One region of the Streptomyces sp. NPDC107528 genome, then DNA from elsewhere that is predicted to be linked to it. Evidence: riboswitches for the same ligand, from Rfam matches in the RefSeq annotation. Region 1 holds a riboswitch; the other holds the start of a gene.

Region 1 (14,980 bases):
CCGCGTCCGACGCCGTACCGGCTCCCGCGTCCAGAATCACCGGCACGCGCGCGTGCTCCGTGATCAGCTGGAAGTTGTGCGGATTGCGGATGCCGAGGCCCGAACCGATCGGCGACCCCAACGGCATGATCGCCGCACAGCCGACGTCCTCCAGCTTCCGCGCCAGCACGGGATCGTCATTGGTGTACGGCAGCACGGTGAACCCGTCGTCCACCAGCGTCTCGGCAGCGTCAAGGAGCTCGATCGGGTCCGGCAGCAGCGTCCGCTCGTCCGCGATGACCTCCAGCTTGATCAGATCCGTACCGAGTGCCTCGCGCGCGAGGCGGGCCGTCAGCACGGCCTCTCCCGCCGTGAAGCATCCCGCCGTGTTCGGCAGCACCCGGATCCCGAGCTTCTCCAGCACCGAGAGCACCGAGCCGTGCACCGACGCGTTCACCCGCCGCATCGCGACCGTCGTCAGCTCCGTCCCGGACGCCACCAGCGCCCGTTCCAGCACGTCCAGGCTGGGCGCTCCGCCCGTGCCCATGATCAGACGGGACGAGAAGGAGTTGCCCCCGATGACAAAGGGATCGTCGGCCATGGTTCAGCCTCCTTGGACGGCGGTCAGGACCTCGACACGGTCCCCCTCGGAGAGGGACGTCGATGGCCACTGCGTGCGCGGGACGACGGTTTCGTTGAGGGCGGCGGCCACTCCGGAGGGCGCCGCGGTGAGGGACTTCACGAGCGTGTCGAGAGCCGTGCCCGGCTCGATCTGCCGACGCTCGCCGTTGACCGAGATGGTGACCGGGACGCTCATGCGGGCTGCTCCGTGAGTGCGGCGGCGGTGAAGCGCCTGGGGGTGAAGGCGCGGGCCTCGTCCGGGAGCTCACCGGTGGCCAGGACATGCGCCATGACGTCGCCGGTGACCGGCGTGAGCAGCACGCCGTTGCGGTAGTGCCCGGTGGCCAGCGACAGCCCGTCCAGCTCGGTCGGGCCGAGCAGCGGCGCGTTGTCGGGGGAGCCCGGGCGCAGGCCGGCCCGCGTCTCGGTGAGCGGCAGTTCGGTGATGCCCGGCACCAGCTCGTGCGCGTCGCGCAGCAGCTCGTACACGCCGCCCGCGGTCACCGTGGTGTCCCAGCCCAGCTCCTCGCTCGTCGCCCCCACGACCAGCTCCCCGCTCTCGCGCGGCACCAGATACACCTGGCTGCCCCGCACCACGGCCCGCACGGTCCGGCTCAGGAACGGCGCGTACCGCTGCGGCACCGTCAGCCGCAGCACTTGTCCCTTCACGGGGCGCACGGGCGGCAGTACGTCGTCCGGGACCCCGGGCAGACGCCCGCTGAGGCTCCCGGCCGCGAGGACGACGTGGCCCGCGCGCAGCTCGGTGCCGTCCGCCGTGGTGACTCCGGCGGCCCGGTCCCGGACGACGTCGAAGCGCTCGGCCCAGGCCCGGTGGAAGACCACCCCGGCCCGCTCGCACGCGGCCACCAGCGCCCCGGACAGCCGCCGCGGGTCGATCTGGTGGTCGCCGTCCACCCGCAGCCCGCCGCGCACGCCCGGCGCGAGCATCGGCTCCAGGCGCCTGCACTCCCGCCCGGACAGCCACTCGGAGTCCAGGCCGGACTGGCGTTGCAGGGCGTGCAGGTCGCGCAGATGGGCACGGTCGTCCGCGTCCAGCGCGACGGCGAGCGTGCCGCACCGGCGGTAGCCGAGGTCATGGCCGGTCAGGTCGGTCAGCTCGGCCGCGAAGTCCGGATAGCGGCGGGCCGAGGCCAGGTTCAGGCCGAGCAGGGTCTGCTCGCCGTAGTGCAGTTCCGTGACGGCGGCCAGCATCCCGGCCGCCACCTGGGCGGCTCCGCCACCCGGCTCGGGGTCCACGACAACCGTCGTGAACCCGCGCTGCGCGGCCCGCCACGCCGTGACCAGGCCGATGATGCCGCCCCCGATGACGAGGACGTCTGAGGTTCGCGTACGCGACATGGGCGTCCAGCCCCTCCCTTCGCCGGCATGACCCGGATCAGGTTCGTACGGTCGGAGGCCGCCAGCCTCCCTCTCAGCCCGGTGCGTCCGGGCTCCCGCGAGTGCTCTACGTTGGCCACCCTAGCCCGCCGCCCGAAGTCTCAGTAAGGGAGCCCGCGCCCGTGCCCCGCTCGCTCGACGGTCTCGTCCTCGCCCCGGTCGCGGACCAGGCCCCAGGTCAGGTGGGTACACGCACCCGGTTCGCGTACCACGAGAAGGACGGCGAGATCTGGGCCGAGTACGCGGGCGGCGACGTCGTACGCGGCCATCTCGTGGGCACCAGGGAAGACGACCGGCTGGACTTCCGGTACGTGCAGCTCAAGCGGGACGGCACGACGTCGTCGGGGCACTGTGTGTCGATGGTGGTCGAGCTGCCCGACGGGCGGGTGCGGCTGGAGGAGACCTGGGAATGGGAGTCGCAGACGGGCAGCGGGACCAGCGTGGTGGAGCAGCTTCCGGTCGAGGTTGTGCAGCAGGTCACTGAGCACGCCCCCTGACTGACGAATAGTCAGTTGTCTATGGTGATCAGGTGAGCGAGCAGACGCAGCAACGGGGCACGTCAGCGGCACGCCGTGTGGTCGTGGCCGGCGCGGGCATGGCCGGCGTACAAACGGCGGTCGCCCTGCGGGAACAGGGTTTCACCGGCACCGTCACACTGATCGGCGCCGAGCCCCACCAGCCGTACGACAGGCCGCCCCTGTCCAAGGCCGTGCTGCTCGGCAAGGCCGAGGGCTCCGCCTTCGACGTCGACTTCGAGGCGCTCGGGGTCGAACTCCAGCTGGGGCGCGAGGTGCTGGGCGTGCGCCCCGCCGAGCACCAGCTGGACACCGAGGCCGGGCCCGTCCCGTACGACGTCCTCGTCCTCGCCACCGGCGCCGAACCGATCCGGCTGCCGGGCGCGGAGGGTGTGCCCGGCGTGCATCTGCTGCGCACCCTGGACGACGCCGAGCGGCTGCGGCCGGTGCTGGCCCGGCAGCACGACATCGTGGTCGTCGGCGCGGGCTGGATCGGCGCGGAGTTCGCCACGGCCGCGCGCGAGGCGGGCTGCGCGGTGACGGTCGTGGAGGCGGCCGAGCGGCCGCTCGCGGGTGCCCTGCCCGCGGAGGTGGCGGCGCCGATGACCGCCTGGTACGAGGACAGCGGGACGGTGCTGCGTACGCACGCGCGCGTGGAGCGCGTCGAGCCCGGCGAGGTGATCCTCGACGACGGCTCGTGGGTGCCCGCCGACGCGGTCGTGGTCGGCATCGGGGCGCGGCCCGCCACGGCCTGGCTGGCGGGCTCGGGCATCGAGCTCGGAGCACAGGGCGACGTCGTGGCCGACGAGCGCCTGCGCACGTCCGTGCCGGACGTCTACGCGGTCGGCGACTGCGCCTCCTTCCCGTCGGGGCGGTACGGCGCGCGCCTCCTGGTCCACCACTGGGACAACGCCCTCCAGGGCCCGCGCACGGTCGCCGCGAACATCCTCGGCGAGAGCTCCGCGATCTACGACCCCGTGCCGTACTTCTGGTCCGAGCAGTTCGGCCGCTTCGTCCAGTACGCCGGCCATCACGCCGCCGCCGACACGCTTCTGTGGCGCGGCGATCCGTCGGGCCCCGCCTGGACCGTCTGCTGGCTGCGGGGGGACCGGCTCGTCGCCCTGCTGGCGGTGGGCCGGCCGAGGGATCTGGCGCAGGGCCGACGGCTGATCGAGGCGGGCACGCCGGTGAACGCGGAGCTGCTGAAGGATCCGGGACGGCCGATGAAAGCCGCGGTGGCGTAGCACGTCACCCCAACAGGTCCTCCGGGCGGACCGGCCTGGCTTCCGACTGTCAGTGGCAGATGGCAGGCTTGTTCCGTGACCGAGATTGACGCAAAAACCGATGCTCTCGTCCCCGCCTGGCTCACCCTCCCCGACATCGCCGAAATGTTCGGCGTCGAGGTGACCCGCGTCCGGCAGCTGGTCAAGGACGGCCAGCTCATCGCCGTACGCCGTGGTGAGAACCGCGCACTGCACGTCCCCGCCGCCTTCATCGACGGGGACAAGGTCGTCAAGGGTCTGTCCGGGACCCTGACGCTCCTGCGGGACGACGGCTTCACGGACGAAGAGATGCTGGAGTGGCTCTTCACCCCCGACGACAGCCTGCCCGGCACCCCCGCGCAAGCCCTCAGTGAGAATCGCGGCACGGAGGTGAAGCGCCGAGCCCAGGCGCTCGCCGTCTGAGTCCGAACCCACCGATCCGAACACCGTCCGGCGCCCGGGCCGGGGCCGCCCCAAGGGCCACGGCCGCGTCCCGTTGCGGCCCGGAGCCGGGAGCCGGGAGCGGGACGCGCGTGGCGCACGGTGGAGTGACCGCACGGTGGGAAGTGGCGGGGAGCGGTGGGGAGAACCTGCCGCTACCGTTCCCGCTCGGGGCCGGGGCCGGGCTCATGGGCCACCGGCGCGACGGCGTCTCCGTAAGCGAGGAGGCTTCGGCCGTCCGGCCGGCATGGGTCGGCCGGGCGTGCCCCGTCGGCCGGTGCCGGATCGAGGTCGAGGCCGCCGCCGGAGGGGCGCCGTCCCCGGGCTCGAAGCAGGGCGTCCCCGGGCGCGAAGTAAGGCGTCCCGGGGCACGAAGCAGGGCTCGCCCGCACCGGCGGCCGGGTCCGCTGCCACCCCGCCCCGGCCCACCACACCCCACCGCTCCGCGACGTCGCGCCCCGCTCCGGCTACCGTGCCACCGTCCGGCACCCGCCCGACGTCACCCGTCCGGCAACCCGACCACAGGGGGCACCGTATGTCCGACACCGTCACCGCAGGCACCGCCCGCGCCCAGCTCGCCGATGCCCGGCTCTACCTCTGCACCGGCGCCCGCAAGCAGCAGGGCGACCTCGCGGAGTTCCTGGACGCCGTGCTGGCGGGGGGCGTCGACATCGTGCAGTTGCGGGACAAGGGCATGGAGGCGGCCGAGGAACTCGAGCACCTGAAGGTCTTCGCCGACGCCTGCGCCCGGCACGGCAAGCTCCTCGCGGTCAACGACCGTGCCGACGTGGCCCATGCCGCCGGCGCCGACGTCCTGCACCTGGGCCAGGGCGACCTCCCCGTACCCGCGGCCCGCGCGATCCTCGGCGGCGACGTCCTCATCGGCCGCTCCACGCACTCCGAGTCCGAGGCCTCCGCGGCCGCCGTCCAGGAGGACGTCGACTACTTCTGCACCGGCCCCTGCTGGCCGACCCCCACCAAGCCCGGCCGCCACGCCCCCGGTCTCGACCTGGTCCGGCACACAGCCGCCCTCGGCACCGACCGCCCCTGGTTCGCCATCGGCGGCATCGACCTCGCCAACCTCGACCAGGTGCTGGAGGCGGGCGCCCGCCGTGTCGTCGTCGTACGGGCGATCACGGAGGCGGACGACCCGGGCGCGGCGGCGGCGGAGTTCGCCAAGCGGCTGCGGCAGGGGTAGTGCCCCGCCCGCCCTGGTGGGCACCCGGCCCCGGATTTCCTGACGTTTGTCCAAGGCGTGGACAACAACCCGGCAAATCGGGCAAATGTCCTGCGTCCGGTTGGGGGACCGGGGCCCCCTGACTAACCTGCGAGTATGGCCCTCGGCACCGCATCCATCAGATCGGACCACGCTCGTACCGTGCGCGAGATGCTCGCGACCGGAAAGACGACGTACTCCTTCGAGTTCTACGCGCCCAAGACCCCGAAGGGCGAGCGGAACCTGTGGAACGCGCTGCGCCGGGTCGAGGCCGTAGGACCCGACTTCGTCTCCGTGACCTATGGCGCGGGCGGTTCCACCCGCGCGGGCACGGTCAAGGCGACCGAGGCGATCGCCTCGGACACCACGCTCACCCCGATCGCCCACCTCACCGCCGTCGACCACTCGGTGGCGGACCTGCGCAACATCATCGGGCAGTACGCCGACGCCGGGATCCGCAACATGCTGGCCCTGCGCGGCGACCCGCCCGGTGACCCGCTGGGCGACTGGGTGCGGCATCCGCAGGGCCTTGCCTACGCCGCCGAACTCGTCGAACTGATCAAGGCCTCCGGAGACTTCTGCGTGGGCGTGGCGGCCTTCCCCGCGATGCACCCGCGCTCCGCCGACTGGGAGGCGGACGTCGGTCACTTCGTCGACAAGTGCCGCGCGGGCGCGGACTACGCGATCACGCAGATGTTCTTCGATCCGGAGGACTACCTGCGTTTGCGCGACCGGGTGGCGGCCGCGGGCTGCGACACCCCGATCATCCCGGAGATCATGCCGATCGCCAGCGTAAAGACGCTGGAACGCATTCCCTCCCTCACCAACGCCGCCTTCCCGGCCGCCCTGAAAGAGCGGATCCTCACAGCCAAGGACGATCCCGCGGCTGTACGCTCCATTGGCATCGAGTTCGCCACGGAGTTCTGCGCGCGGCTGCTGGCCGAGGGAGTGCCCGGACTGCACTTCATCACGCTCAACAACTCCACAGCTACCTTGGAAATCTACGAAAGCCTGGGCCTGCACCACCCACCGCAGGCCTAGACCGGCCGTCCTGATATACGTCACACTGCGTAGGCGGCCACTGGGAGAGGGGCGTACATGGGCTGGACGGTCCTCTACATCGCATTCGGCGTCGTCGCGCTGTGGCTGCTGGGCGAGGTGCTTCTGCAGTACAAGGCGCGGCTGCGCTGGCGGCTGCTCGCCTTCGTCGGGTTCCTCGGCGTCGTGGTCGGGGTGCTGATTCCTTCCGTCATCGTCATCGGTCTGGGCGCGGCAGCGTTCGCGGTCGGCCAGACCTACGTCACGCTGTCGTTCCGCCGCGGCTTCTCGGCCGGCTGGGCGGTCTCCGCGCCGGCCCTGGGCCCGCTGGCCGCCGCCAAGCGCCGCCGCGGTGAGCCCGACCGCCAGGAACCGACCCTCGAGGTCTCCGACCTGGAGGCGGCCGAGGGCGGCTACGCGGACAATGACGCCAAGTACGGCCACGACGGCGTCGGTTACGGCGACGACTACGACCGCGACGACGTGTTCACCCCGTCACGCACAGCTCAGCCCACCGCCGCGGAGACGACCTCCGTCTATGAACCGCAGCCCCTGCCGGACGACACGGGCTCCTACGGCATATACGGCGGCGACCCCGCCTACGCCGCCGCCGAGCAGAACTACGCGGCCACCGGCCAGCACCAGGACCAGTACGCGACGGCCGACCAGACCTACGCGTACGACGGCTACACCGGCTACGACCAGCAGCAGTACGGCTACGACGCCACCGGCCAGCAGCAGTACGCCGCGTACTCCGACCCGTACATCGGCACCCAGACCTACGGCGGCGCCTCCTACGACGCCTATGGCCAGCAGCAGTACGGCCAGCAGGGCTACACCCAGGACCAGTACGCCACCGGCACCTACGGCGGCGAGACGCCGGCCGGCGGCGTCTGGGTCCCGCAGCAACGCACCGACGAGGCCTACGGCGGCGAACTCCCGCCCGAGCAGCAGTACCCGTACCAGGGCGAGGGCCAGCAGCAGGGGCACGGGCAGGGGTACGACGAGCAGTACCGCTTCTGACGGCCACGCCCGGCGCGGCTCACGCCCGGGTCACTGAGAGCCCCGGAACTCGGGCCCCTCCACGATCAGTCCCGCCACCAGCGCGCCCGACATGCCGGCGTGGGGGAGCCCGCCGCCCGGGTGGGACCAGCCGCCGACCGTGAACAGGCCGGACACGGCCGTGCTGTTGGACGCGTGCAGCAGACGCCCCTCCGCCGCGGCCAGCGAGGGTGCCGGAACCGCTCCGCCCTCCGCGCCGGTCTCCGCCGCGATGGCGGCCGGCGTACGCACCTCGTGCCAGAGGAGCCGGTCACGCAGGTCCGGGACGGCACGCTCCGCGACCGTGATCAGGTCCTCGGAGTGCCGGGCGAAGGCCTCCGATTCCGCCCCGCTCCAGTCAGGCTGTGCCGGCACCGTCGAAGTGAGCGTGATCGCCTCATGCCCGGGGTCCGGAACCAGCTCCGGGTCGTCGGGCCGCAGGACGGTGACCGTGGCCCGGGCGGCCATGCCCCCCGCCGTCCCGAACAAGGCGTCCAACTCGGCCTCACGGTCCTCTGCGTGCACCACAGTTCGGTGCGCCACTCCTTCCGGCCGGGCCCCGCGCAGCGCCAGCAGCACCGTCAGACGGCTCGCCGCCCCGCGCTGGGGCGCGACCTCATCCTCGCCGCGTGGCGCCGTGCCCCGGACGAGGCGGTCCAGCACCCCGGGGGTGACCCCGGAGACCACGAAGTCGGCCTCCACCACCGAACCGTCGGCCAACTCCAGCCCCGCCGCCCGGCCGTCCTTCTCCAGCACCCCGGCGACCTCCGCGCCGAAGCTGAACTCGACCTTCCGGGCCACGCACCGCTCGTACACCGCCCGCGCCAACTCCCGTATGCCGCCGCGCACATACCAGATCCCGAACGCGTGCTCCAGGTACGGCAGCACCGCCGCGCTCGCCGGGGTCTCGCGCGGATCCAGGCCGTACGCGAGCGCGTGGCTCTCCAGCAAGGCGACGAGCCGGGGGTCGCGCAGCTCCCAGGCGCCGACCTCGGCGAGGGTGCCGGCCCGGCGGGTGCGCAGGAACCGCTTGTGGGGGACCGCAGGGTAGGGCTCGCGCTCGGCCAGCACCTGCCAGTTCGGCCACAGGGGCTCCTCCAGCAGCGGTCTGCGCGTGCGGTCCCAGGCCTCGCGGGCGCGGACCAGGAAGTCGCCCCACCGGCCGCCCGTACCGGCGCCCAGCGCTTCGTCGAGGGCTGTCACGATGCCCGCGCGCGACGCGTTCGGCAGATTGACCTCGGTGCCGTCCGCGAAGACATGCCGCGCGGACGGGTCGACCTGGACCAGCTCGACGCACGCCTCCAGGGGCTCCTTGCCGGTCTTGACGAACAGATCGCGGTACACGGCGGGGAGGGGGAGCAGCCCCGGGCCCGTGTCGAACCCGAAGCCGTCACGCTCGAAGCGGCGCACCGCTCCGCCGTACGTCTCCGTACGCTCGTACACCGCCACCCGGTGGCCCGCGACGGCGAGCCGGGCAGCGGCCGCCATCGCGCCCATCCCGGCGCCGATCACCGCAATCCTTGCCATGCGTGGGACTTTATCGGCCGTCACTGACAACGGCTCCCTGACCTCGGGCGCAAGCACACCCGAGGTCCTGTGCGGACGCCTCAGCCGGGCCGTTGCCCCACCGCCTGGGTGAGCCGCTTCTCCTCCCGGCGCTCCGCCCTGCGGCGCAGGAAGCGACGGATCCGTGAGACCAGGAAGAGGAGCAGCAGCAGCCCGGCGAGCAGCAGAACGCCCGCGATGACCGCCGCGGCGACGGGGTAGAAGATCGCGAGGGTGATGAGGGCGCCGACCCCGAGGTCCTCGGCGATGCTCACCACGATGTTGCTGAACGGCTCCGGCGAGGTGTTGACCGCCATCCGCGTGCCCGCCTTGACCAGGTGGCTCAGCAGCGCCGTGGAACCGCCGACCGCGCCGGCCGCCAGCTCGGGCAGCGACCCGCTCTGCCCGGCGAGCAGCGCGGCCACGACCGCGCCCGCCACCGGCCGGATCACGGTGTGCACCGAGTCCCAGGCCGAGTCCACGTACGGGATCTTGTCGGCGACGGCCTCGCAGAGGAACAGCACGCCGGCCGCGATCAGTACGTCGGGACGTTGCAGCGCCTCGGGCACCTCGTCGCTCAGCCCTGTCGCGCCGAACACGCCGAGCAGCAGGACCACGGCGTAGGAGTTGACGCCGCTGGCCCAGCCGCTGGTGAAGATCAAGGGAAGTATGGACACGGACGCGATCGTAACCAGTCGGCAACGGCGGGGCTTGGGGATGAGTGCGCAGTTCTGAGTACGCGTACCTAGTCGGTGAGTTGAGTACGCGCGCGGATGGGGCCCGGCCTGCCGGAACGAGAGAGTGGGGGCACGGAGAAGGGGATCGGCTCCGGCACCGGCGACACGGGGCGCCGGAATCGGAGCGGGCCCCGGATCCGCTCCTTCCGCCGGCCCGGCGTCGGCGGGAGCGAGACGGGGGACCCGGGGGAACGGCCGGACGGGGGTCCAGCGGGGGACACGGGGGAGTACGGGGGAAACGGGGGAGCACGAGAGGGCGCCGGTTCGGCAGTGGCCCGCGGGGGACGCGGCCACCGTCGAACCGGCGCTTTCGTGTGCGTACGACGCCTGTCGCGTCAGTGGCGCCCGCTCACCCGGCCCTGCAACAGCCGGGACAGCGCCGAGTGCACGTCGTCCAGGGAGCGCTCCGGCTGGAACGACTTCCAGTCCAGCGCCGCCACCAGGACCATGCCGACCAGGGCGGCGGCAGTCAGCTGGACGTCGATCTCCTCGCTGAACTCGCCATTGTCCACGCCCTCGCGCAGCACGCCCTCGACGACCGCCACGGCCTGCTGCCGGACCACCATCAGCGTGGACTGCCAGGCCCGGTTCGTCCGCCACAACTCGGCGACGTAGAGCTGGGTGAAGGACGGGTAGCGGTCGATGAAGACCAGCCCCGCGCGGATCATCGCGTCCAGGGCGGCCACCTTGCTGCCGCCGTCCCGCGCGGTCTTCTCCGCCGCCTCCCGCAGGGACGCGGTGAGGAGTTCGACTCCGTGGCGCAGAAGCTCCTCGAAGAGGACCGACTTGCTGGCGAAGTTGTAGTAGACCGTGCCTTTCGCCACCCCGGCCCGTTCGGCGATCTCGTCAACGGTGGTGGCGGAGAAGCCCTGTTCGGCGATGAGTGTGACGGCCGCCTCGTAGAGCTTCTGCCGGGTGGCCTCACGGCGCGTGCTGCCGCCCGACGCGGCGTTGCTGCTTTCCATGGGCCTGATTGTGCCGCGCGCTCTCACAGGGTCAGCTCCGGGTGCAGCCGGTCGAGCGTCCACACCTGCCGGCGACGGGCCGACAGGGCGGTCAGCGCGAGGGCGCCCGCGGTGAAGGCGACGAGCACCACGCACGCGTGCCACACCGGTTCAAGCCCGCCGCCCGTGATGAGCCTCCTGAGCGCCTCCACGACATAGCTCATCGGCAAGAAGGGGTGCAGCGCGTTGAAGAAGCCCGGGCTGGTCTGCACGGGATAGGTACCGCCCGCGGACGTCAACTGCAGCATGAGGAAGGCCAGGACGAGAATCCGGCCCGCCGCGCCGAAGCGCGCGTTCAGCCACTGCACGATCGCCGCGAAGCATGCCGTCACGAGGAACAGGAAGCCCACCGTCCCGGCCGCCCGCACCATCTGCAGCCCGACGGCCCAGTGCAGCACCGACATCAGGGCCATCGTCTGCAGCGCCCCGATCGCCACCACGGGCAGCCAGCCGGCCAGCGCGATCCGCCAAGCCGAGGCGCCCGCGGCGAGCGCACGCCGGTTCATCGGCGTGATCACCATGTACGCCACCATCGCGCCCACCCACAGGGACAGCGGGATGAAGTACGGGGCGAATCCGGTGCCGTAGTTGGGCGCCTTGTGCATGTCCCGGGAGACGAGCTGGACCGGGTCGGACATGACCTCGGTGCGCTGTTCGCGGGCCGTCTTGTCGTAGTCGGGGATCTTCTCGGCACCGTCGTGCAGCCCGTCCGAGAGCTTCCCGGAGCCGTCGACGAGCTTGTAGATGCCGCCGTTGAGGTCGACCGCGCCGGACTTGAGCTCGCCCACGCCGCTGTCCAGGTCCGCCGCGCCGGACTTGGCCGAGCCGAGGCCAGAGTGCAGCTTCTTGGCGCCCGCGGCGACCTTGCCGGCCCCCTGGTTCAGCTTGTTGATCCTCGCGACGGCGTCGTCGAGGTCCTCGGAGAGGCGGGGCGCGCGGTCGGCGAGCGCCTGGGACTGCTTCTGGAGGGTGGCGAGGTGCTTGTCGAGCTTCTTCAGGTCGCCGTCCTGGTCGGCGATCAGCGTGTTGAGGTCGTCGGCGATCACCGCCACGTCCGCGGCCGACTGCTTCGCCTTCTTCAGGTCGGAGCAGGCCGGGTCGGGCAGGACCGGGTCCTCACAGCGCGTCTGGTGGATGAGGTTCAGCGCGTCGGACGCCGTATGGGCGCCCTTGGCGGCGCCTGGAGCGCGCTCCACCAGGTCGTCGAGGTTGTTGCGGATCGCACCCGAGGTGTCGGCGACCAGCTGGGCGGTGTCCCCGATGGTCTTCTCGTTGTCCTTCAGGAACGGCCCGATCTTCTTGTCGACCCCGTTGACCCGGTCGGCCAGCGTCTGCGTCCCCTCCGCGACCCGCCTGGAGCCGTCCTCCAGATCGCCCGCGCCCGTGTTGAGCTTCTTCAGGCCCGTGGACAGCTTGCCGCTGCCCTTCTTGGCGTCCTTCAGCCCGTCGGCGAGGTCCTTGGAGCCCTTCTCCGCCTTACCGATGCCGCCTTCGAGCTTGTCGGCGCCGTTCGCGGCCTTGACCGTCTTGCCGTGGATGTCGGAGAACGAGACAAAGATCTTGTCAAGGAACGACCGCGACGCCTTCGTCGACGCGGCCTCACGCACCTCGCTGAAGACCGTCCGCGAGATCTGCCCGACGATGTAGTTGTTCGCGTCGTTCGTACGCACCTGAAGAGCGCCCGTCTCCGGGGAGTCGCCCGAACTGGAGGCGATCCGCTCACTGAAGTCGTCGGGCATGGTCAGCGACAGGTAGTAGGTGCCGTTCTCGACGCCCTTCTGGGCCTCGGCGGCACTTACCTCCCGCCAGTCGAACACGTCGCTCTCGCGCAGCCCCTTGGTGATGTCGTCGCCGGCGGCGAGCTTCTTGCCCTCGACGCTCGCCCCCTTGTCGTCGTTCACGAGCGCCACGGGGATGCGGTCCAGACGGCCGTACGGGTCCCAGAACGACCACAGGTACAGGGCGCCGTACAGCAGGGGCAGCACCAGCAGCGCGACCAGGGCGGCACGCGGCAGCTTCCCCCGGCCGAAGCGCCGGAGCTCAAGCGCGGCCAGCCTCGGCGAGCGCATCGGCGGCCTCCTTTCCGTCGGTTTCCTCGGGCTCGGATGCCTCGTCGGCCGCCTGGGTCGACACCTTGACCGTCCCGTCGGGGGCCTCGCTGCACACCGCCACGACCGTGGTCCCGGCCTCGGCGATCGACTTCAACAGCGCCCAGGCCTCGGCCCGTTCGGCGTCCGAGAGCTTGAGGTCGGTGTCGTCGACACCGAGCACGCGCGGGCGCGCGATGAGGGCCAGCGCGACGGACAGCCGCAGCGCCTCCAGCCGCTCCAGATCCCGCACGGCCGTACGCGAACCCTTGGGCAGGGAGTCCAGGTCGAACCCCGCCGCCGTCAGCGCGGCGTCGATCCGCTGCCGCTCCTCGGTCCTGCGCTCGCCACGGTGCCGCAGCAGCCCGCGCAACGAGTCGCCGAACCGCCGCTGCAGCAGCGCACGTTCGCGGAGGTGCTCGGCGACGGTCAGGGCCGGGTCCAGGTCGGTCACACCCGGGACATGGGCCAGGGCGCTGACGCGCCGTACCGCCGCCATCCGCTTGGGCACTTCGGCCCCGTCCACGGTGGCGGAACCCTCGGTGGGCTTCATCCGCCCGGTGAGCGCGAGCAACAGGCACGTACGGCCCGTGCCGGACGGCCCCTCGATCGTGATCAGCGAGCCGGCCTCCGCCTCGAAGGAGACCCCGCGGAACGCCCATCCGCGGGGCCCTTCGAGGCCGAGACCTTGGGCCGTGACGCCGGCCGTGGCCACGGTTCCCCCCATCCCTGCCCCCTCTTCATTTGAACTGACTGGTCAGTGCAAAAGTTAGCCCGAACTCTCGATCGAAGCAAAATCCCAGGTCAGAACGGATTGTCAGTGCCATACCTCACGATGGGCACATACGGCATCCCGTATCAGGGCGTGCCGTCACACTGACGACAGGAGGTTCGTCATGGCCAGCTATCACGCAGCCGCCGCCCGCCGGCGCCGCGCCACCGGCCCTGCCCCCTCACTGACCGGCCCGGCGAGCGACGTGCACCCCGTCCTCCGCCGGACCACGGCCCCGCCCGCGGCCCTCGACCTGCTCGCCCAGGCCCGTGCCGCCCTGGACGAAACCGCCGTCCTGGAAACGTCGAACGAGCGCTACGCCACAGCCCACCTCGCCGCCCTGCGCATCGCCGCAGCCGTGCTCGCCGCGCGGGGACGCCCGGAGCCAAGTCCCAGGCGCCGGGCCCGCATCAGGAGCGCATGGGAAGTGCTCCCCGAGATCGCACCCGAACTCACCGAGTGGAGCGCGCTGTTCGCCTCCGGTGCCCGGCGCCGCGCCCGGGCCGAGGCGGGCATCCAGGGCGCGGCCAGCCGCCGGGACGCCGACGACCTGATACGCGACGTGGCGATGTTCCTGCGCCTCGTCGAGCGAATGCTGGTGCTCCAGCCGATCCTGCCCCAGCCGCGGCCGGACATGGACGGGACGGACGGGACGGACGGGGAGGAGGCTGACGGCTCCCGTCACGCGCGGGACGACATGCCGGACGCGGGCTGAGGGAGGTTCCGTGGATCGGGGGGTGCACCGGCCGCCTTGCCAGGGCTCCGGCGTCGGCGTCACGCGGCACCGCGATGGCCGGGTGGGCCGTCGTAGGCAATAGGGTGGAGGGCGCCTGAAGCCTTCCACCTCCCGTGACCCCGGGCGGTCGGGAGGCAGCCCGTTCGCTCCGCCGTGCAGTCGGCGGCGCCGCGCCGAGGAGTCAATCGCCGTGTCGGACCCGATGCGCCCGCCCGTCTCCCCCCACCACTCTCAACGGACGTCGCTGCGCTCCGGCCCCTCTCAACCCCGCGCCTCCCTCCGTACCGCCGTAGTCTGGGAGGTTCTCCAGGACGCCCTGGACCGCCGGGTCAAGGCCACGGGGCGGCAGTCACTGGACGTCCTGGACACCGGGGGCGGCAGCGGCAACTTCGCCGTGCCCCTCGCCCGCCTCGGCCACCGCGTCACCGTCGTCGACCCCAGCCCGAACGCGCTCTTCGCCCTGGAGCGGCGCGTCGCCGAGGCCGAGGTCGCCGACCGGGTGCAGGGCGTCCAGGGCGACGCCCACGGCCTCTTCGACGTGGTCGAGCGCGGCGGGTACGACGTCGTGCTGTGCCACGGCGTCCTGGA
Region 2 (14,980 bases), on a different contig from region 1:
GTCGACGGTGCCGCTCATCGCGGTGCCCTCGGCTCCGGCGGAGCCACCGTCGCCGTGCTCGCCTGCGGCGTCGACCGGCCCTACCCGCGCGGGCACACCCAGCTGATCAACAGGATCGCGGAACAGGGACTCGTGATCGGCGAGCTGCCGCCGGGGGACCACCCGACGCCCAGCAGGTTCATCGTGCGGAACCGGGTGATCGCGGCCCTGACGCGGGGCACGGTCGTCGTCGAGGCCGCCCATCGCAGCGGCTCACTGGCCACGGCACGGGCAGCCCAGCGGTTGGGACGCCACACGATGGGGATCCCGGGCCCGGCCACCAGCGGCCTCTCGGCGGGCGTGCACGAACTGCTGCGCGGGGACGCCGTCCTGGTCACCGACGCCGCGGAGGTCGTCGAACTGGTCGGCGACATGGGAGAGCTCGCGCCCGAGCGGCGCGGGCCCGTCCTGCCCCGCGATCTGCTGGAGCCCCGGGCGCGCAGAGTCCTGGCGGCGCTGCCCGGTCGGCGCGCGGCGAGAGCGGACGAGGTCGCGCGCGATGCGCAGACCACCGAGGACGACGCGATCGCGAGGCTGTACGAACTCCGCTCACTTGGTTACGTCGAACGACACGGCGACAGCTGGAAGTTGACACGCCAGGCGATGATGTCCGTTCAGGCCGGTCGGAGTCGATGCTGACCGAGCGTGTTCGGCCGTACGGGGGAACACGGACGCCCTTGAGAATTCCCCCAGTTGGGGTGTTCATGTGATCACGTAGAGCGACCGTCCTGACCCTGCTGGGCGTTGAGCGGAACGTATCTGCGTACGGCGTGCGCTCCGCCCTTCGCGCACCGCGACACTTCAGTCACGCTACGCTCACGTGGATTCCGGCGCAGACCGGCACCTCGACCCCAGAACGGCAGCAGAACGACATCCGACCGGTTGCTCCCCCAGGCACCCTCACTTCACGGCAGAACGGCACAAGGCAACGAATGCCCCAGCACACCTCCGGGTCCGACCGGGCGGCGATCCCCCCAGCCGCCCGTGACGGTGGCAGCGTGCGGCCGCCCGCTCCCTCGACACTCGACGAGCTGTGGCGGTCGTACAAGGCGACGGGGGACGAGCGGCTGCGCGAGCAGCTGATCCTGCACTACTCGCCGCTCGTCAAGTACGTGGCGGGCCGCGTCAGCGTCGGCCTGCCGCCCAATGTGGAGCAGGCGGACTTCGTGTCGTCGGGGGTGTTCGGGCTGATCGACGCGATCGAGAAGTTCGACATCGACCGGGAGATCAAGTTCGAGACGTACGCGATCACGCGGATCCGGGGCGCGATGATCGACGAGCTCAGAGCGCTGGACTGGATTCCACGGTCGGTGCGGCAGAAGGCGCGGAACGTCGAGCGGGCCTACGCGACGCTGGAAGCGCGGCTTCGGCGCACGCCCACGGAGGCGGAGGTGGCCGTCGAGATGGGCATCGCGGTGGACGAACTCCACTCGGTCTTCAGCCAGTTGTCGCTGGCCAACGTGGTGGCGCTGGAGGAGCTGCTGCACGTCGGCGGCGAGGGCGGCGACGGGCTCAGCGTCATGGACACGCTGGAGGACACCGCCGCGGACAACCCCGTGGAGGTCGCCGAGGACCGGGAGCTGCGACGGTTTCTGGCGCGGGCGATCAACACGTTGCCCGAGCGGGAGAAGACCGTGGTGACGCTGTACTACTACGAGGGGCTCACGCTGGCGGAGATCGGGAACGTGCTGGGCGTGACCGAGAGCCGGGTGAGCCAGATCCACACCAAGTCCGTGCTGCAGCTGCGGGCGAAGCTGGCCGGCTTCGGTCGTTGACCTGGCGGTACGTCCGTCGGGTTGGGCGGAGAGACTCCCCTCGGCGCGGGTGCGTCCGTAAAGTGGTTCATGTGCCAAGGATTCGAGCGGCCTCCGTGGCCGAGCACCGGTCGATGCAGCGAGCCGCCCTGCTGGATGCGGCGCGATCCCTGTTGTCCGAGGGCGGGACGGAGGCGCTGACCTTCCCCGCCCTCGCGGAGCGGACCGGGCTCGCGCGGTCGTCCGTGTACGAGTACTTCCGGTCGCGGGCCGCCGTGGTCGAGGAGCTGTGCGAGGTCGACTTTCCCGTGTGGGCCGCTGATGTCTCGGCGGCGATGGAACGGGAGACCACGGCCGAGGGCAAGGTCGAGGCGTATGTCCGGCAGCAGCTCGCGCTCGTCGGGGACCGGCGGCACCGCGCTGTGGTGGCGATCTCCGCGAGCGAGCTGGACGCGGGGGCCCGGGAGAAGATCCGGGCGGCGCACGGCGGGCTGGTCGCGATGATCGTCGAGGCGCTGGCGGAGATGGGACACGCCGAGCCCCGGTTGGCGGCGATGCTGCTGCAGGGCGTGGTGGACGCGGCCGTGCGACGGATCGAGCTGGGGGCGGCGGAGGAGCCTTCGGCGATTACGGAGGCGGCTGTCTCGATGGCCCTGAGGGGCGTTCGGGGCTGAGTCCGGCGGGGTGCGCAGGTGGCCGCTGCCTGGTGCGGGAGGGGGCGGCCGGCGCGGGGGCGAGGTCGGGGTCGGGTGCGGTTCGATGTCGGCGGGTGCCGCCTTTGTGGGGCGGGGCCAGGTCGGGGGTTGGCGCGTTTCGATATCGGCGGGTGCCGCTTCTGTGGGCTGGGAGTAAGCCGGGGTCGGGGGTGGGTGCAGTTCGATGTCGGCGGGTGCCGCTTCTGTGGGGCGGGGCCAGGTCGGGGGTTGACGCGGCTCGATGTCGGTGCGTGCCGCCCTTGTGGGCTGGGAGTAGGCCGGGGTCGGGCGTGGCCTGATACCGGCGACGCCCCGCCGCAGGGGGCTGGGCGCAGCCCCACCGGCACGACTGCGCGCAGTTGCGCGAGTCGGTCTGCGGGGCGCCGCTGAGGCGCCGATGCCTCGGCGGCAAGAGCGTCCACGAGCCTGGCGGCCGACGACCTTCCGCCAAGCCGGCGCGGTTGCCGACTCGGAGGCCGCGGCGGGCCAAGGTCTGTGCGGGGCCGTGTGCGGGGTTGTGTGTCGGACGGCGCTGGGCCGGGTCGACTGTGCTGTCGGGTCGGCTATGTCGGTCGGGTCGACGGCGCCGGCCAGGTCGGCAACGCGGGTCGGATCGGCCACGTCGGTCAGGTCGACTGCCCCGGCCAGGTCGGCTCCGCCGGTCGGGTCGGCTACGTCGGCAACGGCACCCCCAGCACCGGCAGCAGCCGCGACGGTCCCCTGCGTAGCAGCCCCGGTGGCAGGAGTGACAACGGGTCCAGGTAGGCGTCGCCTCGCCGCAAACCCCAGTGCATGCACGTTCCCGTGCAGTGCGAGCCCGTCGGCTCCACCGTCCCCACGACCTCGCCCGCCGCCACCTCGGCGCCCTTCTTCAGCACCGCCCGCACCGGCTCGTACGTCGTCCGCAGCGGCGGATCCCCGGTCCCCGTCAGCTCCACCGACACGACCCCCTTGCCCGCAACCCGGCCCGCGAAGGAGATCCGCCCCGGCGCCACCGCCCGTACCGGTGTCCCGGCCGGGGCGCCGAGGTCCACGCCCCGGTGGCCGCGCCCGTACCGTGTCGCCGGGGGTTCCCAAACACGGAGGATCGGCGGGGGAGAGCCCACGGGCCATGACCGGCCGACCGTAGGCACGGTCGGGTCCGGGGCCGACGCGGCGCCGGCGCTCGCGGCGGTCGGGGTCAGTCGTGGTGCCGGGGACAGCAGCACGGCCGCCGTCAGAAGCAACAGCACCACCAGCCGTCCGATGGTCCTGGCCGTCCTGGCCGTCATCGCCGCCCTCGCGGCACGCGCCGGCCTCGCACATTGCTTCGCTCGCATGCGAGAACCGTCCCCCACCGCCGCCGATCACGGCCGGGATCTGTGGATAACTCCCGGGTTGTGGACAGCGGCGTCACCCGGTACCTCGCGGGTCCCGTACACTTCTTCTGGCGATCCGGGTCACCGGGTCGACTTCGCACGCCCCGATACGACAACCGGAGACGGTCCGTATCAGCGCCTCTCGGTCCTTTGTGGCACGGCGCATGTGGGCGTCAGGCGCGGGAGCCGTCCGGCACCCGCGGCACAACCGAGAAATTCAAGGAGAACGGCCATGGCCGTCGTCACGATGCGGGAGCTGCTGGAAAGCGGCGTCCACTTCGGTCACCAGACCCGTCGTTGGAACCCGAAGATGAAGCGCTTCATCTTCACGGAGCGCAACGGCATCTACATCATCGACCTGCTCCAGTCGCTGTCGTACATCGACCGCGCCTACGAGTTCGTCAAGGAGACCGTCGCCCACGGTGGCACGGTCATGTTCGTCGGCACGAAGAAGCAGGCGCAGGAGGCCATCGCCGAGCAGGCCACCCGCGTCGGCATGCCCTACGTCAACCAGCGCTGGCTGGGCGGCATGCTCACCAACTTCTCGACCGTCTACAAGCGCCTGCAGCGCCTGAAGGAGCTCGAGCAGATCGACTTCGAGGACGTGGCCGCCTCCGGCCTCACCAAGAAGGAGCTGCTGGTCCTCTCCCGCGAGAAGGCCAAGCTGGAGAAGACCCTCGGTGGTATCCGCGAGATGCAGAAGGTGCCCAGCGCCGTCTGGATCGTGGACACCAAGAAGGAGCACATCGCCGTTGGTGAGGCCCGGAAGCTCAACATTCCGGTCGTCGCGATCCTCGACACCAACTGCGACCCCGACGAGGTCGACTACAAGATCCCGGGCAACGACGACGCGATCCGCTCCGTCACCCTGCTCACCCGCGTGATCGCCGACGCCGTCGCCGAGGGCCTCATCGCCCGCTCCGGCGTCGCCACCGGTGACAAGGGCGAGAAGGCCGCGGGCGAGCCGCTCGCCGAGTGGGAGCGCGACCTGCTCGAGGGCGAGAAGAAGGCCGACGAGGCTCCGGCCGCCGCCGAGGCCCCTGCCGCCGAGGCCCCCGCTGTCGAGGCTCCGGCCGCCGACGCTCCGGCTGCTGAGGCGCCGGCTGCCGACGCCCCCGCCACCGAGGCCCCGGCCGCCGAGGGCGAGCAGGCCTGACACCGTCAGCGTCAGGGTTGACGGCGGGAGCGGTACTGCACCCACTTGCGCCTTTGGCGCGGTGAAGTCCGCTCCCGCCGTTCACCCGTAGGTCGACGAAAGGTCAGCGGCTTCCGCCTTCATGGGGGCCGCAGACCCCGTAGATCTTCGATCTTCCAGACTTCGAGAAAGATTCACAGACTCATGGCGAACTACACCGCCGCTGACGTCAAGAAGCTCCGTGAGCTCACCGGCGCCGGCATGATGGACTGCAAGAAGGCGCTGGACGAGGCCGAGGGCAACGTCGAGAAGGCTGTCGAGGCGCTCCGTATCAAGGGCCAGAAGGGCGTCGCCAAGCGCGAGGGCCGCTCCGCCGAGAACGGCGCCGTGGTCTCGATCATCGCCGACGACAACTCCTCCGGTGTCCTCGTCGAGCTGAAGTGCGAGACGGACTTCGTCGCCAAGGGTGACAAGTTCCAGGCCGTCGCCACCGCGATCGCCGAGCACGTCGCGAAGACCTCCCCGGCCGACATCGAGGCCCTGCTCGCCTCCGAGATCGAGGCCGGCAAGACCGTCCAGGCGTTCGTGGACGAGGCCAACGCGAACCTGGGCGAGAAGATCGTCCTGGACCGCTTCGCGCAGTACGGCGACGGCTTCGTGCTCGCGTACATGCACCGCACGATGCCCGACCTGCCCCCGCAGATCGGTGTCCTCGTCGAGCTGGACAAGCCGAACGCCGAGGTCGCCAAGGGCATCGCCCAGCACATCGCCGCCTTCGCGCCGAAGTACCTCGCCAAGGAGGACGTGCCGGCCGAGGTCGTCGAGTCGGAGCGTCGTGTCGCCGAGGAGACCACCCGCGCCGAGGGCAAGCCCGAGGCCGCCCTGCCGAAGATCGTCGAGGGTCGCCTCAACGGCTTCTTCAAGGACGCCACGCTGCTCGGTCAGCCGTACGCGCTCGACAACAAGAAGTCCGTCCAGAAGGTTCTGGACGAGGCCGGTGTCACCCTGAAGCGCTTCTCGCGCATCAAGGTCGGCATCTGAGTCCGTACCGCGATCGGCGCCCGACCCCGATAGGGTCGAGGGCAGTCGTTGGCGGACGCCGTCACCACGTACGCGCGCGTGACGGACGACAGCAGATCTGACGAGGAGGCCATTGCCGCGCATGGGATGCGAAACACACCCCAACCGGCAGTGGCCTTCTTCGTATGTGCACCACGTAACAAAGGCGGGATCTCGATGACCACCAAGGCCCAGAAGAGCGACGACGGCAAAGTACGCGGCCGGTACATGCTGAAGCTGTCCGGAGAGGCCTTCTCCGGCGGCGGGGGCCTCGGCGTCGACCCGGACGTGGTGCACAAGATCGCCCGCGAGATCGCGGCCGTCGTGCGCGACGGTGCGCAGGTCGCGGTCGTCATCGGCGGCGGCAACTTCTTCCGCGGCGCCGAACTCCAGCAGCGCGGCATGGACCGGGCCCGCTCCGACTACATGGGCATGCTCGGCACCGTGATGAACTGCCTCGCGCTCCAGGACTTCCTGGAGAAGGAGGGCATCGACAGCCGGGTCCAGACCGCCATCACCATGGGCCAGGTCGCCGAGCCGTACATCCCGCTGCGCGCCGTACGGCACCTGGAGAAGGGTCGCGTGGTCATCTTCGGCGCCGGTATGGGCATGCCGTACTTCTCCACCGACACGACCGCCGCGCAGCGCGCCCTGGAGATCGACGCCGAGGCGCTGCTGATGGGTAAGAACGGCGTCGACGGGGTCTACGACTCGGACCCGAAGACCAACCCGGACGCGGTCAAGTTCGACTCCCTCGGCTACGGCGAGGTCATCACCCGCGACCTCAAGGTCGCCGACGCGACCGCCGTCACGCTGTGCCGCGACAACAAGCTCCCGATCCTCGTCTTCGAGCTTCTGGCGGAGGGCAATATCGCGCGCGCCGTCAAGGGTGAGAAGATCGGCACGCTTGTGGGCGAGCAGGGCGGTCGGGGCTGACGCTCCGACAACAAGCCCGTCCGGGGGACGGACGGGACGGACCCTGACCGGGGGATGGACAATGTCCTGCCGGTCGGGAACCGTGCAGGAAGAAGACGCGACGCAGCCGGCCGCCGCCCCACCGAGGAACCGCAGCCGGGCCTTACTCAAGACACGCAGGAGCAAGTGGTGATCGAAGAGACCCTCCTCGAGGCCGAGGAGAAGATGGAGAAGGCCGTCGTGGTCGCCAAGGAGGACTTCGCCGCGATCCGCACCGGCCGTGCGCACCCGGCGATGTTCAACAAGATCGTGGCCGACTACTACGGTGCGCCGACGCCGATCAACCAGCTGGCTTCGTTCTCCGTGCCGGAGCCGCGCATGGCCGTCGTGACCCCGTTCGACAAGAGCGCGCTGCGCAACATCGAGCAGGCGATCCGCGACTCCGACCTCGGCGTCAACCCGAGCAACGACGGCAACATCATCCGAGTGGTGTTCCCCGAGCTCACCGAGGAGCGCCGCCGCGACTACATCAAGGTCGCCAAGGGCAAGGGCGAGGACGCCAAGGTGTCCATCCGCTCCGTCCGCCGCAAGGCCAAGGACGCCATCGACAAGCTGATCAAGGACGGCGAGATCGGCGAGGACGAGGGCCGCCGCGCGGAGAAGGAGCTCGACGACACCACGCACAAGTACGTCGCTCAGGTGGACGAGCTCCTCAAGCACAAGGAAGCCGAGCTGCTCGAGGTCTGATGAACGACTCTTCCTGGGGGGCGCCGCCACAAGCCGGGCAGGCCGGGCATGCCGGGTACTGGGGGGCCACCGCGCGTGGACCTGTACAAGGGGCTGCCCCGGCGGGTCCCGCGTACGATGCGCCTGAGGCGCAGCAGACTCGCCCCATGCCCATCGTGCCCGACGTACCCGCGTATGGCGGAGACCAGGATGACGACCGGGGGGCCGCTCGGCTGAGCGGCCCCTTGTTCCGCGAACAGCCGCCCCGTATGCGGCCGTACGACACGTCGCAGGCGCGGCCCTCCGAGGCGGCGCAGCAGAATCCGGAGCCCATGCACGACTCCCCGCAGCCGGCGCCCCCGCCGCAGAAGAAGAGCGCGGGGCGCGACCTGGGTGCGGCCATAGGGGTCGCTGTCGGGCTCGGCGTGGTGATCGTCGCGTCGCTGTTCGTCGTCAAGGCCGTGTTCGTCGGTGTGGTCGCGGTCGCCGTGGTCGTGGGTCTGTGGGAACTGACCAAGCGGCTGGAGGAGCGCAAGGGCATCAAGGCGCCCCTCGTCCCCCTCGCGCTCGGCGGTGCGGCCATGGTGGTCGCCGGGTACGCCCGGGGTGCCGAGGGCGCCTGGGCGGCGATGGCGCTGACTTCGCTGGCCGTGCTGGTCTGGCGGATGACGGAGCCGCCGGAGGGTTATCTCAAGGACGTCACCGCGGGCGTCTTCGCGGCGTTCTACGTGCCGTTCCTGGCGACGTTCGTCGCGATGATGCTGACCGCCGACGACGGGCCCTGGCGGGTCCTGACGTTCCTGCTCCTGACGGTCGTCAGCGACACCGGCGCGTATGCCGTCGGCTGGCGCTTCGGCACACACAAGCTCGCCCCGCGCATCAGCCCCGGCAAGACCCGCGAGGGCCTGCTCGGCGCGGTGAGCTTCGCGATGGTGGCGGGCGCGCTGTGCATGCAGTTCCTCATCGACGACGGCACCTGGTGGCAGGGCCTGCTCCTGGGCCTCGCGGTCGCGGCCACCGCCACGCTCGGTGACCTCGGCGAGTCGATGATCAAGCGGGACCTGGGCATCAAGGACATGGGCACGCTGCTGCCGGGCCACGGCGGGATCATGGACCGACTGGACTCCCTGCTGCCCACGGCGCCGGTGGTGTGGCTGCTGATGGTGCTGTTCGTGGGCTCGGGCTGACGTCCGTACATGTACGTACCTGGGGGCCTCCGCTCTGACCGAGCGGGGGCCCTCCGCTTCGCCGGGCGGGCTTCCCGACTCCGCTCGCGGCGCCGCCTTCGGCCCGCTCCGCCCCGGCTGCGCCGACGCCCGCCGACATGGACAGGGCCAGGGCCACAAGGCGAGCAACAACCACCGGCGGCCCCTTCAGGGAGGTGTTTCCACAGGGAGCCGGGCGAGTGGTGGGCTGCGTTAACGGGGCGGGTGCCGGGCAGCGCCGGTGATCTAGGGTGTGTCGATGCAGCCCTTGCCGTCGCCGCCGATACCGGCGAACGAACTCCGGCCCGGCCGTCACTGGTATGCAACGGCGGCCGCGATCACTGTCGTGCTGATCGTGCTGGGTGTGGCCATCGGTGTGTACCGGTTCAAAAGCGCGATTGACGCGGTGGACACGGTCAACCAGTTCGCCAACGGCGACACCGTTACTCTGCGGCTCGAGCCGGGACGCGAGAAGGCGATCTGGATCAAGGACCGAGGCCCGTCATCCGACCAGGCGTGCGGCATCACCGGGCCGGGCGACCCCCGTCTCACCGATCCGGCAATCGACGTGTTCCTCACCCGCGACGAGACCTGGAACCCGCTCTACACCATCGACGTGCCGCGGGCAGGCGACTACCAGGTCACCTGCACCTCCCAAGGGCCGTCCCGGTACGCCATCGGGGACCCCGGAGGCCTTGTCACATTCGGAGGCTGGCTGGCACTGGCCGTCCTTCTCCCAATGCTCGGAATCAGCAGCGGCGCCGCCATCGTCCTCGTCACCGCCTTCCGCCGCAGAGGCCATCGCAAGCGCCTGCTCGCCGAACGCTGCGGCTCCGGTGGTAGCCACGTGAGTGTGTCGAGCTCCCCTGCGCTCTGATCACGATTCGTTGACGTGAACATGGAGCGGACGAATCGGCACTCGGTTGATCTGCGACACTGGGGGAGTTATGCCTGCACCCGGAGAACTCACTTTCGTCGCCCCCCGCGGAGCCAAGAAGCCGCCGCGGCACCTTGCCGACCTCACTCCTGCCGAGCGCAAGGACGTCGTCGCTGCGATCGGCGAGAAGCCGTTTCGTGCCAAGCAGCTCTCGCAGCACTACTTCGCGCGGTACGCGCACGAGCCGGAGCAGTGGACCGACATCCCGGCCGGGGCGCGGGCCAAGCTGCGGGAGGAGCTGTTCCCGGAGCTGATGACGGTGGTGCGGCATCTGTCGACCGACCAGGGCACCACGCGCAAGACGCTGTGGCGGCTCTTCGACGGGACGCTCGTCGAGTCGGTGCTGATGCGGTATCCGGACCGGGTGACCATGTGCATCAGCTCCCAGGCGGGGTGCGGGATGAACTGCCCGTTCTGTGCCACGGGGCAGGCGGGGCTGGACCGGAATCTATCGACCGCCGAGATCGTGCATCAGATCGTGGACGGGATGCGTGCGCTCCGGGACGGGGACGTACCCGGTGGGCCTGCCCGGCTTTCCAACATCGTCTTCATGGGGATGGGTGAGCCGCTCGCCAACTACAACCGGGTCGTGGGTTCCATTCGGCGGCTGACCGATCCGGAGCCGGACGGGCTCGGGCTGTCCCAGCGCGGGATCACCGTCTCGACCGTCGGTCTCGTCCCGGCCATCCACCGGTTCGCCGACGAGGGCTTCAAGTGCCGGCTCGCGATCTCGCTGCACGCGCCCGACGACGAACTGCGCGACACCCTCGTACCCGTGAACACGCGGTGGAAGGTGCGCGAGGTGCTCGACGCCGGCTTCGAGTACTCCGCCAAGTCGGGCCGCCGACTGTCCATCGAGTACGCGCTCATCCGCGACATCAACGACCAGGCCTGGCGTGGTGACCGGCTCGGGCGGCTGCTCAAGGGCAAGCCGGTGCATGTGAACCTGATCCCGCTGAACCCGACTCCGGGCTCCAAGTGGACCGCCTCGCGCCCCGAGGACGAGAAGGCGTTCGTCGAGGCCATCGCCGCGCATGGTGTGCCGGTGACGGTTCGGGACACCCGTGGTCAGGAGATCGACGGGGCGTGCGGGCAGCTCGCCGCGACCGAACGGTAGTCTGATCGCCGTAGGTACATTTTCCTATGGCGTAAATACATCTTCATATTCCGACAGGGGAGCGCCACAGCGCTGAGAGTGCGGCATCGGCCGCAGACCCTCCGAACCTGGCCCAGGTCATTCTGGGTAGGGAGATCGGTCACCACTCGAGCTGTTGCGCCCTGCCCGGAGCCCTCCCAAAGGCTGCGGGCAGGGCCGCGTCTCTTCCTGGTCACCCCCAGGAGGAATTAGTGAGCATCACCAAGAAGTCCACGGTGAAGTCCGTGGCCCTGGCCGTCGGGCTGGGCCTCGTCGCGCTGCCCGCGCTGTCCGCGTGCGGGTCGTCCGACGCCGACAGCGGCAGCGGCGGGTCCAAGACCGTCACGCTCGTCAGCCATGACTCGTGGGCCGTCTCGAAGGGCGTCCTCGCGGCCTTCGAGAAGCAGTCCGGCTACAAGGTCAGGGTCCTGGAGGACGGCGACGCCGGGCAGGCCGTCAACAAGGCCATCCTCACCAAGGACAACCCGCAGGGCGACGTCTTCTTCGGGGTCGACAACACCCTGCTCTCGCGGGCGCTCGACAACGGACTGTTCCAGTCGTACGAGGTCAAGGGCTCCGACCTGGTCCTGCCCGAGTACCGGGTCGACCGGGACAAGCACCGGGTCACCCCGATCGACACCGGCGACATCTGCGTCAACTACGACAAGGCGTACTTCAGCAAGCACAAGCTGACCCCGCCGAGCTCCTTCGACGACCTGATCAAGCCCGAGTACAAGAACCTCCTCGTCACCGAGAACGCCTCCGCCTCCTCGCCCGGCCTCGGCTTCCTGCTCGGCACCGCCGCCAAGTACGGGGATGACGGCTGGCAGGACTACTGGAAGAAGCTCAAGGCCAACGGCGTCAAGGTCGTCGACGGCTGGGAGCAGGCCTACAACGAGGAGTTCTCCGGGTCCGCCGGCGGCAAGAAGGCCAAGGGCGACCGTCCGCTCGTCGTGTCGTACGCCTCCTCGCCGCCCGCCGAGGTGATCTACGCCGATCCGAAGCCGACGACCGCGCCGACGGGCGTCGCGACCGGCACCTGCTTCCGGCAGGTCGAGTACGCGGGTCTGCTCAGCAATGCCGAGAACGCCGAGGGCGGCAAGGCACTTCTCGACTTCATGCTGACCAAGACGTTCCAGGACGACATGCCGCTGAACATGTTCGTCTACCCGGTGCGCGAAGCTGCCCAGGTACCGCCGGAGTTCACGAAGTACGGCCCGCAGGCCAAGAACCCCGAGACCCTGGACCCGGCGAAGATCGCCGACAACCGTGACGACTGGGTCAAGTCGTGGACCTCGCTCGTATTGAAGTAGGCCCTCGCAAGGGCGCCTTCCGTAAGGGACGCGCGCGGAGCGCGGCGGTGCGGCTCGGCCTCATCGCCGTGCCCGTCGCGTTCTTCGCGGTCTTCTTCGCCCTTCCCGTCGCCGCGATCGTCGCGCGCGGCCTGAAGGTCGACGGTGTCTGGCGGTTCGGGCGCCTCCTGGACGTGCTCGGGCAGCCCGACATCCGGCACGTCCTGTGGTTCACCACCTGGCAGGCGCTCGCCTCCACCGCCCTGACCCTGCTGATCGCGCTGCCGGGCGCCTACGTCTTCGCCCGCTTCGACTTCCCCGGCAAACAGATCCTGCGGGCCGTGGTGACCGTCCCGTTCGTGCTGCCGACGGTCGTCGTCGGCACGGCGTTCCTTGCGCTCGTCGGCCGCGGCGGACTCCTCGACGAGCTGTGGGGCGTACGGCTCGACACCACCGTGTGGGCCATCCTGCTCGCGCATGTCTTCTTCAACTACGCCGTCGTCGTACGGACGGTCGGCGGGCTGTGGTCGCAGCTCGACCCGCGGCAGGAGGAGGCCGCGCGGACGCTGGGCGCGTCACGCCTCACCGCCTGGCGGACCGTCACCCTCCCGGCCCTGGGCCCCGCCGTGGCCGCCGCCGCGCTGATGGTCTTCCTGTTCACCTTCACCTCCTTCGGCGTGGTGCAGATCCTCGGCGGTCCGACGTTCTCGACGCTCGAAGTCGAGATCTACCGGCAGACGTCGGAGATCTTCGACCTGTCCACGGCCGCCGTTCTGACGATCGTCCAGTTCCTCGCCGTCGGCGCGGTCCTCGCCGTGCACGCCTGGACGGTACGGCGACGGGAGAGCGCCCTGCGCCTGGTGGACGCGTCGGCGACAGCGCGGCGGCCACGCGGCGCCGGGCAGTGGTCGCTGCTGGCCGGTGTCCTGGTCGTCGTCTCCGTACTCCTGGTGCTGCCGCTGGCCGTGCTGGTGCAGCGGTCGCTGGACGTGCCCGACTTCGGCTACTACCGGGCGCTGACCAGTGCCGACGGCGGGGTCTTCCTCGTCCCGCCCATCGAGGCGATCGGCAATTCCCTGCAGTACGCCGTCGTCGCCACCCTCATCGCCGTGCTGATCGGCGGTCTGGCCGCGGCCGCGCTGACCCGGCGGGACGCGGGCCGGTTCGTGCGCGGTTTCGACGCGCTGCTGATGCTGCCGCTCGGGGTGTCCGCGGTGACGGTGGGGTTCGGGTTCCTGATCGCACTGGACGAGCCGCCGCTGGACCTCAGAAGTACGTGGATCCTCGTCCCGCTCGCCCAGGCGCTGGTCGGCGTGCCGTTCGTCGTACGGACCATGCTGCCCGTGCTGCGCGCCGTGGACCAGCGGCTGCGCGAGGCGGCTGCGGTGCTGGGGGCGTCGCCGTGGCGGGTCTGGCGTGAGGTGGACCTGCCGATGGTGCGGCGGGCGCTGCTGATCGCGGCCGGGTTCGCCTTCGCGGTGTCGCTGGGCGAGTTCGGGGCGACCGTGTTCATCGCGCGGCCCGACAACCCGACCCTGCCGGTGGCCGTGGCGAAGCTCCTCGGGCGGGCCGGTGATCTCAACTACGGGCAGGCGATGGCCCTTTCGACGATTCTGATGATCGTGTGCGCGGTGGCGCTGCTGGTGCTGGAGCGGCTGCGCACCGACCGGACGGGGGAGTTCTAGATGCTGCTGAGCCTTGCGGACGCGACGGTCCGGTTCGACGGGCGGGCCGTGCTGGCCGGGGTCGGCCTCGACGTCGCCGAGCACGAGATCGTGTGCGTGCTGGGGCCGAGCGGCAGCGGCAAGTCGACGCTGCTGCGGGTGGTGGCCGGGCTTCAGCCACTGGACCAGGGCCGGGTGTTGCTCGACGGGCGGGACCAGGCGGGGGTGCCCGCGCACAAGCGGGGCGTCGGCCTGATGTTCCAGGACCATCAGCTCTTCCCGCAGCGGGACGTCGGCGGCAACGTGGCGTTCGGGGCACGGATGCACGGCTCCTCCAAGGCCGAACAGGCGGATCGGGTGCGGGAGCTGCTCGATCTGGTCGGACTGCCGGGCGCAGCCCGTCGTGCCGTCGCCTCCCTGTCCGGCGGTGAGCAGCAGCGCGTGGCGCTGGCCCGTGCGCTCGCGCCCCGGCCGCGGTTGCTGATGCTGGACGAGCCGCTGGGCCAGCTCGACCGCTCGCTGCGGGAGCGGCTCGTGGTCGAACTGCGGGAACTGTTCGGCCGGTTGGGCACCACCGTGCTGGCCGTGACGCACGACCAGGGCGAGGCCTTCGCGCTCGCCGACCGGGTCGTGGTGATGCGGGACGGGCGGATCGCCCAGACCGGTACGCCTCTTGAGGTGTGGCAGCGTCCGGTGGACGAGTTCGTGGCCCGCTTCCTCGGGTTCGACAACGTCGTCGAGGGAACGGTGGCCGGAGAGGCCGCGGACACCCCCTGGGGCAAGCTGCCCGTGGGCGAGGGCGCCGCACAGGGCACCCGGACGCTGCTCGTACGGCCGGCCGGGGTGCGGCTCGTGTCCCCGGACTCGGGGTTGCGCTGCACGGTCACGGCGCGCACGTTCAAGGGCACGCATGTCGCCGTGCACCTCCAGCCGGAGGACGCGCCGCGCCTGGAGGCGGCGTGTGCGCTGCGGGAGGCGCCCGAGGTCGGGGACGCCGTCGGCGTGGAGTTCGACGCGGCGGAAATTGTGCTGCTGGGCTGATCACCCCGCACATAGGGTGCGGGCA

Evidence for each region. Region 1 has a riboswitch for thiamine pyrophosphate ahead of thiO (glycine oxidase ThiO). Riboswitches for the same ligand answer to the same signal wherever they lie in the genome.
Region 2: another riboswitch for thiamine pyrophosphate. It lies ahead of ACZ7L5_RS36380 (thiamine ABC transporter substrate-binding protein); the one in region 1 lies ahead of thiO (glycine oxidase ThiO).

What each region holds. Positions count from the first base shown of each region.
Region 1 is NZ_JBVKAV010000002.1:622,961-637,940, forward strand. Features, by position in the region: gene ACZ7L5_RS07890 (thiazole synthase) at 1-580, opposite strand, end outside; gene thiS (sulfur carrier protein ThiS) at 584-796, opposite strand; gene thiO (glycine oxidase ThiO) at 793-1,959, opposite strand; TPP riboswitch at 1,957-2,068, opposite strand; gene ACZ7L5_RS07905 (avidin-fold protein) at 2,121-2,495, shown strand; gene ACZ7L5_RS07910 (NAD(P)/FAD-dependent oxidoreductase) at 2,528-3,757, shown strand; gene ACZ7L5_RS07915 (Rv2175c family DNA-binding protein) at 3,833-4,198, shown strand; gene thiE (thiamine phosphate synthase) at 4,752-5,414, shown strand; gene metF (methylenetetrahydrofolate reductase [NAD(P)H]) at 5,550-6,473, shown strand; gene ACZ7L5_RS07930 (SCO2102 family sporulation regulator) at 6,531-7,493, shown strand; gene ACZ7L5_RS07935 (phytoene desaturase family protein) at 7,524-9,038, opposite strand; gene ACZ7L5_RS07940 (DUF4126 domain-containing protein) at 9,119-9,733, opposite strand; gene ACZ7L5_RS07945 (TetR/AcrR family transcriptional regulator) at 10,129-10,758, opposite strand; gene ACZ7L5_RS07950 (YhgE/Pip family protein) at 10,782-12,866, opposite strand; gene ACZ7L5_RS07955 (ATP-binding cassette domain-containing protein) at 12,838-13,611, opposite strand; gene ACZ7L5_RS07960 (SAV_6107 family HEPN domain-containing protein) at 13,781-14,371, shown strand; gene ACZ7L5_RS07965 (class I SAM-dependent methyltransferase) at 14,583-14,980, shown strand, end outside.
Region 2 is NZ_JBVKAV010000013.1:237,471-252,450, forward strand. Features, by position in the region: gene dprA (DNA-processing protein DprA) at 1-678, shown strand, start outside; gene whiG (RNA polymerase sigma factor WhiG) at 972-1,814, shown strand; gene ACZ7L5_RS36335 (TetR/AcrR family transcriptional regulator) at 1,910-2,467, shown strand; gene ACZ7L5_RS36340 (M23 family metallopeptidase) at 3,160-3,759, opposite strand; gene rpsB (30S ribosomal protein S2) at 4,079-5,002, shown strand; gene tsf (translation elongation factor Ts) at 5,186-6,022, shown strand; gene pyrH (UMP kinase) at 6,218-6,976, shown strand; gene frr (ribosome recycling factor) at 7,145-7,702, shown strand; gene ACZ7L5_RS36365 (phosphatidate cytidylyltransferase) at 7,702-8,868, shown strand; gene ACZ7L5_RS36370 (hypothetical protein) at 9,140-9,763, shown strand; gene rlmN (dual-specificity RNA methyltransferase RlmN) at 9,834-10,940, shown strand; TPP riboswitch at 10,986-11,091, shown strand; gene ACZ7L5_RS36380 (thiamine ABC transporter substrate-binding protein) at 11,171-12,271, shown strand; gene ACZ7L5_RS36385 (ABC transporter permease) at 12,334-13,935, shown strand; gene ACZ7L5_RS36390 (ABC transporter ATP-binding protein) at 13,936-14,955, shown strand; gene ACZ7L5_RS36395 (maleylpyruvate isomerase family mycothiol-dependent enzyme) at 14,980-14,980, shown strand, end outside.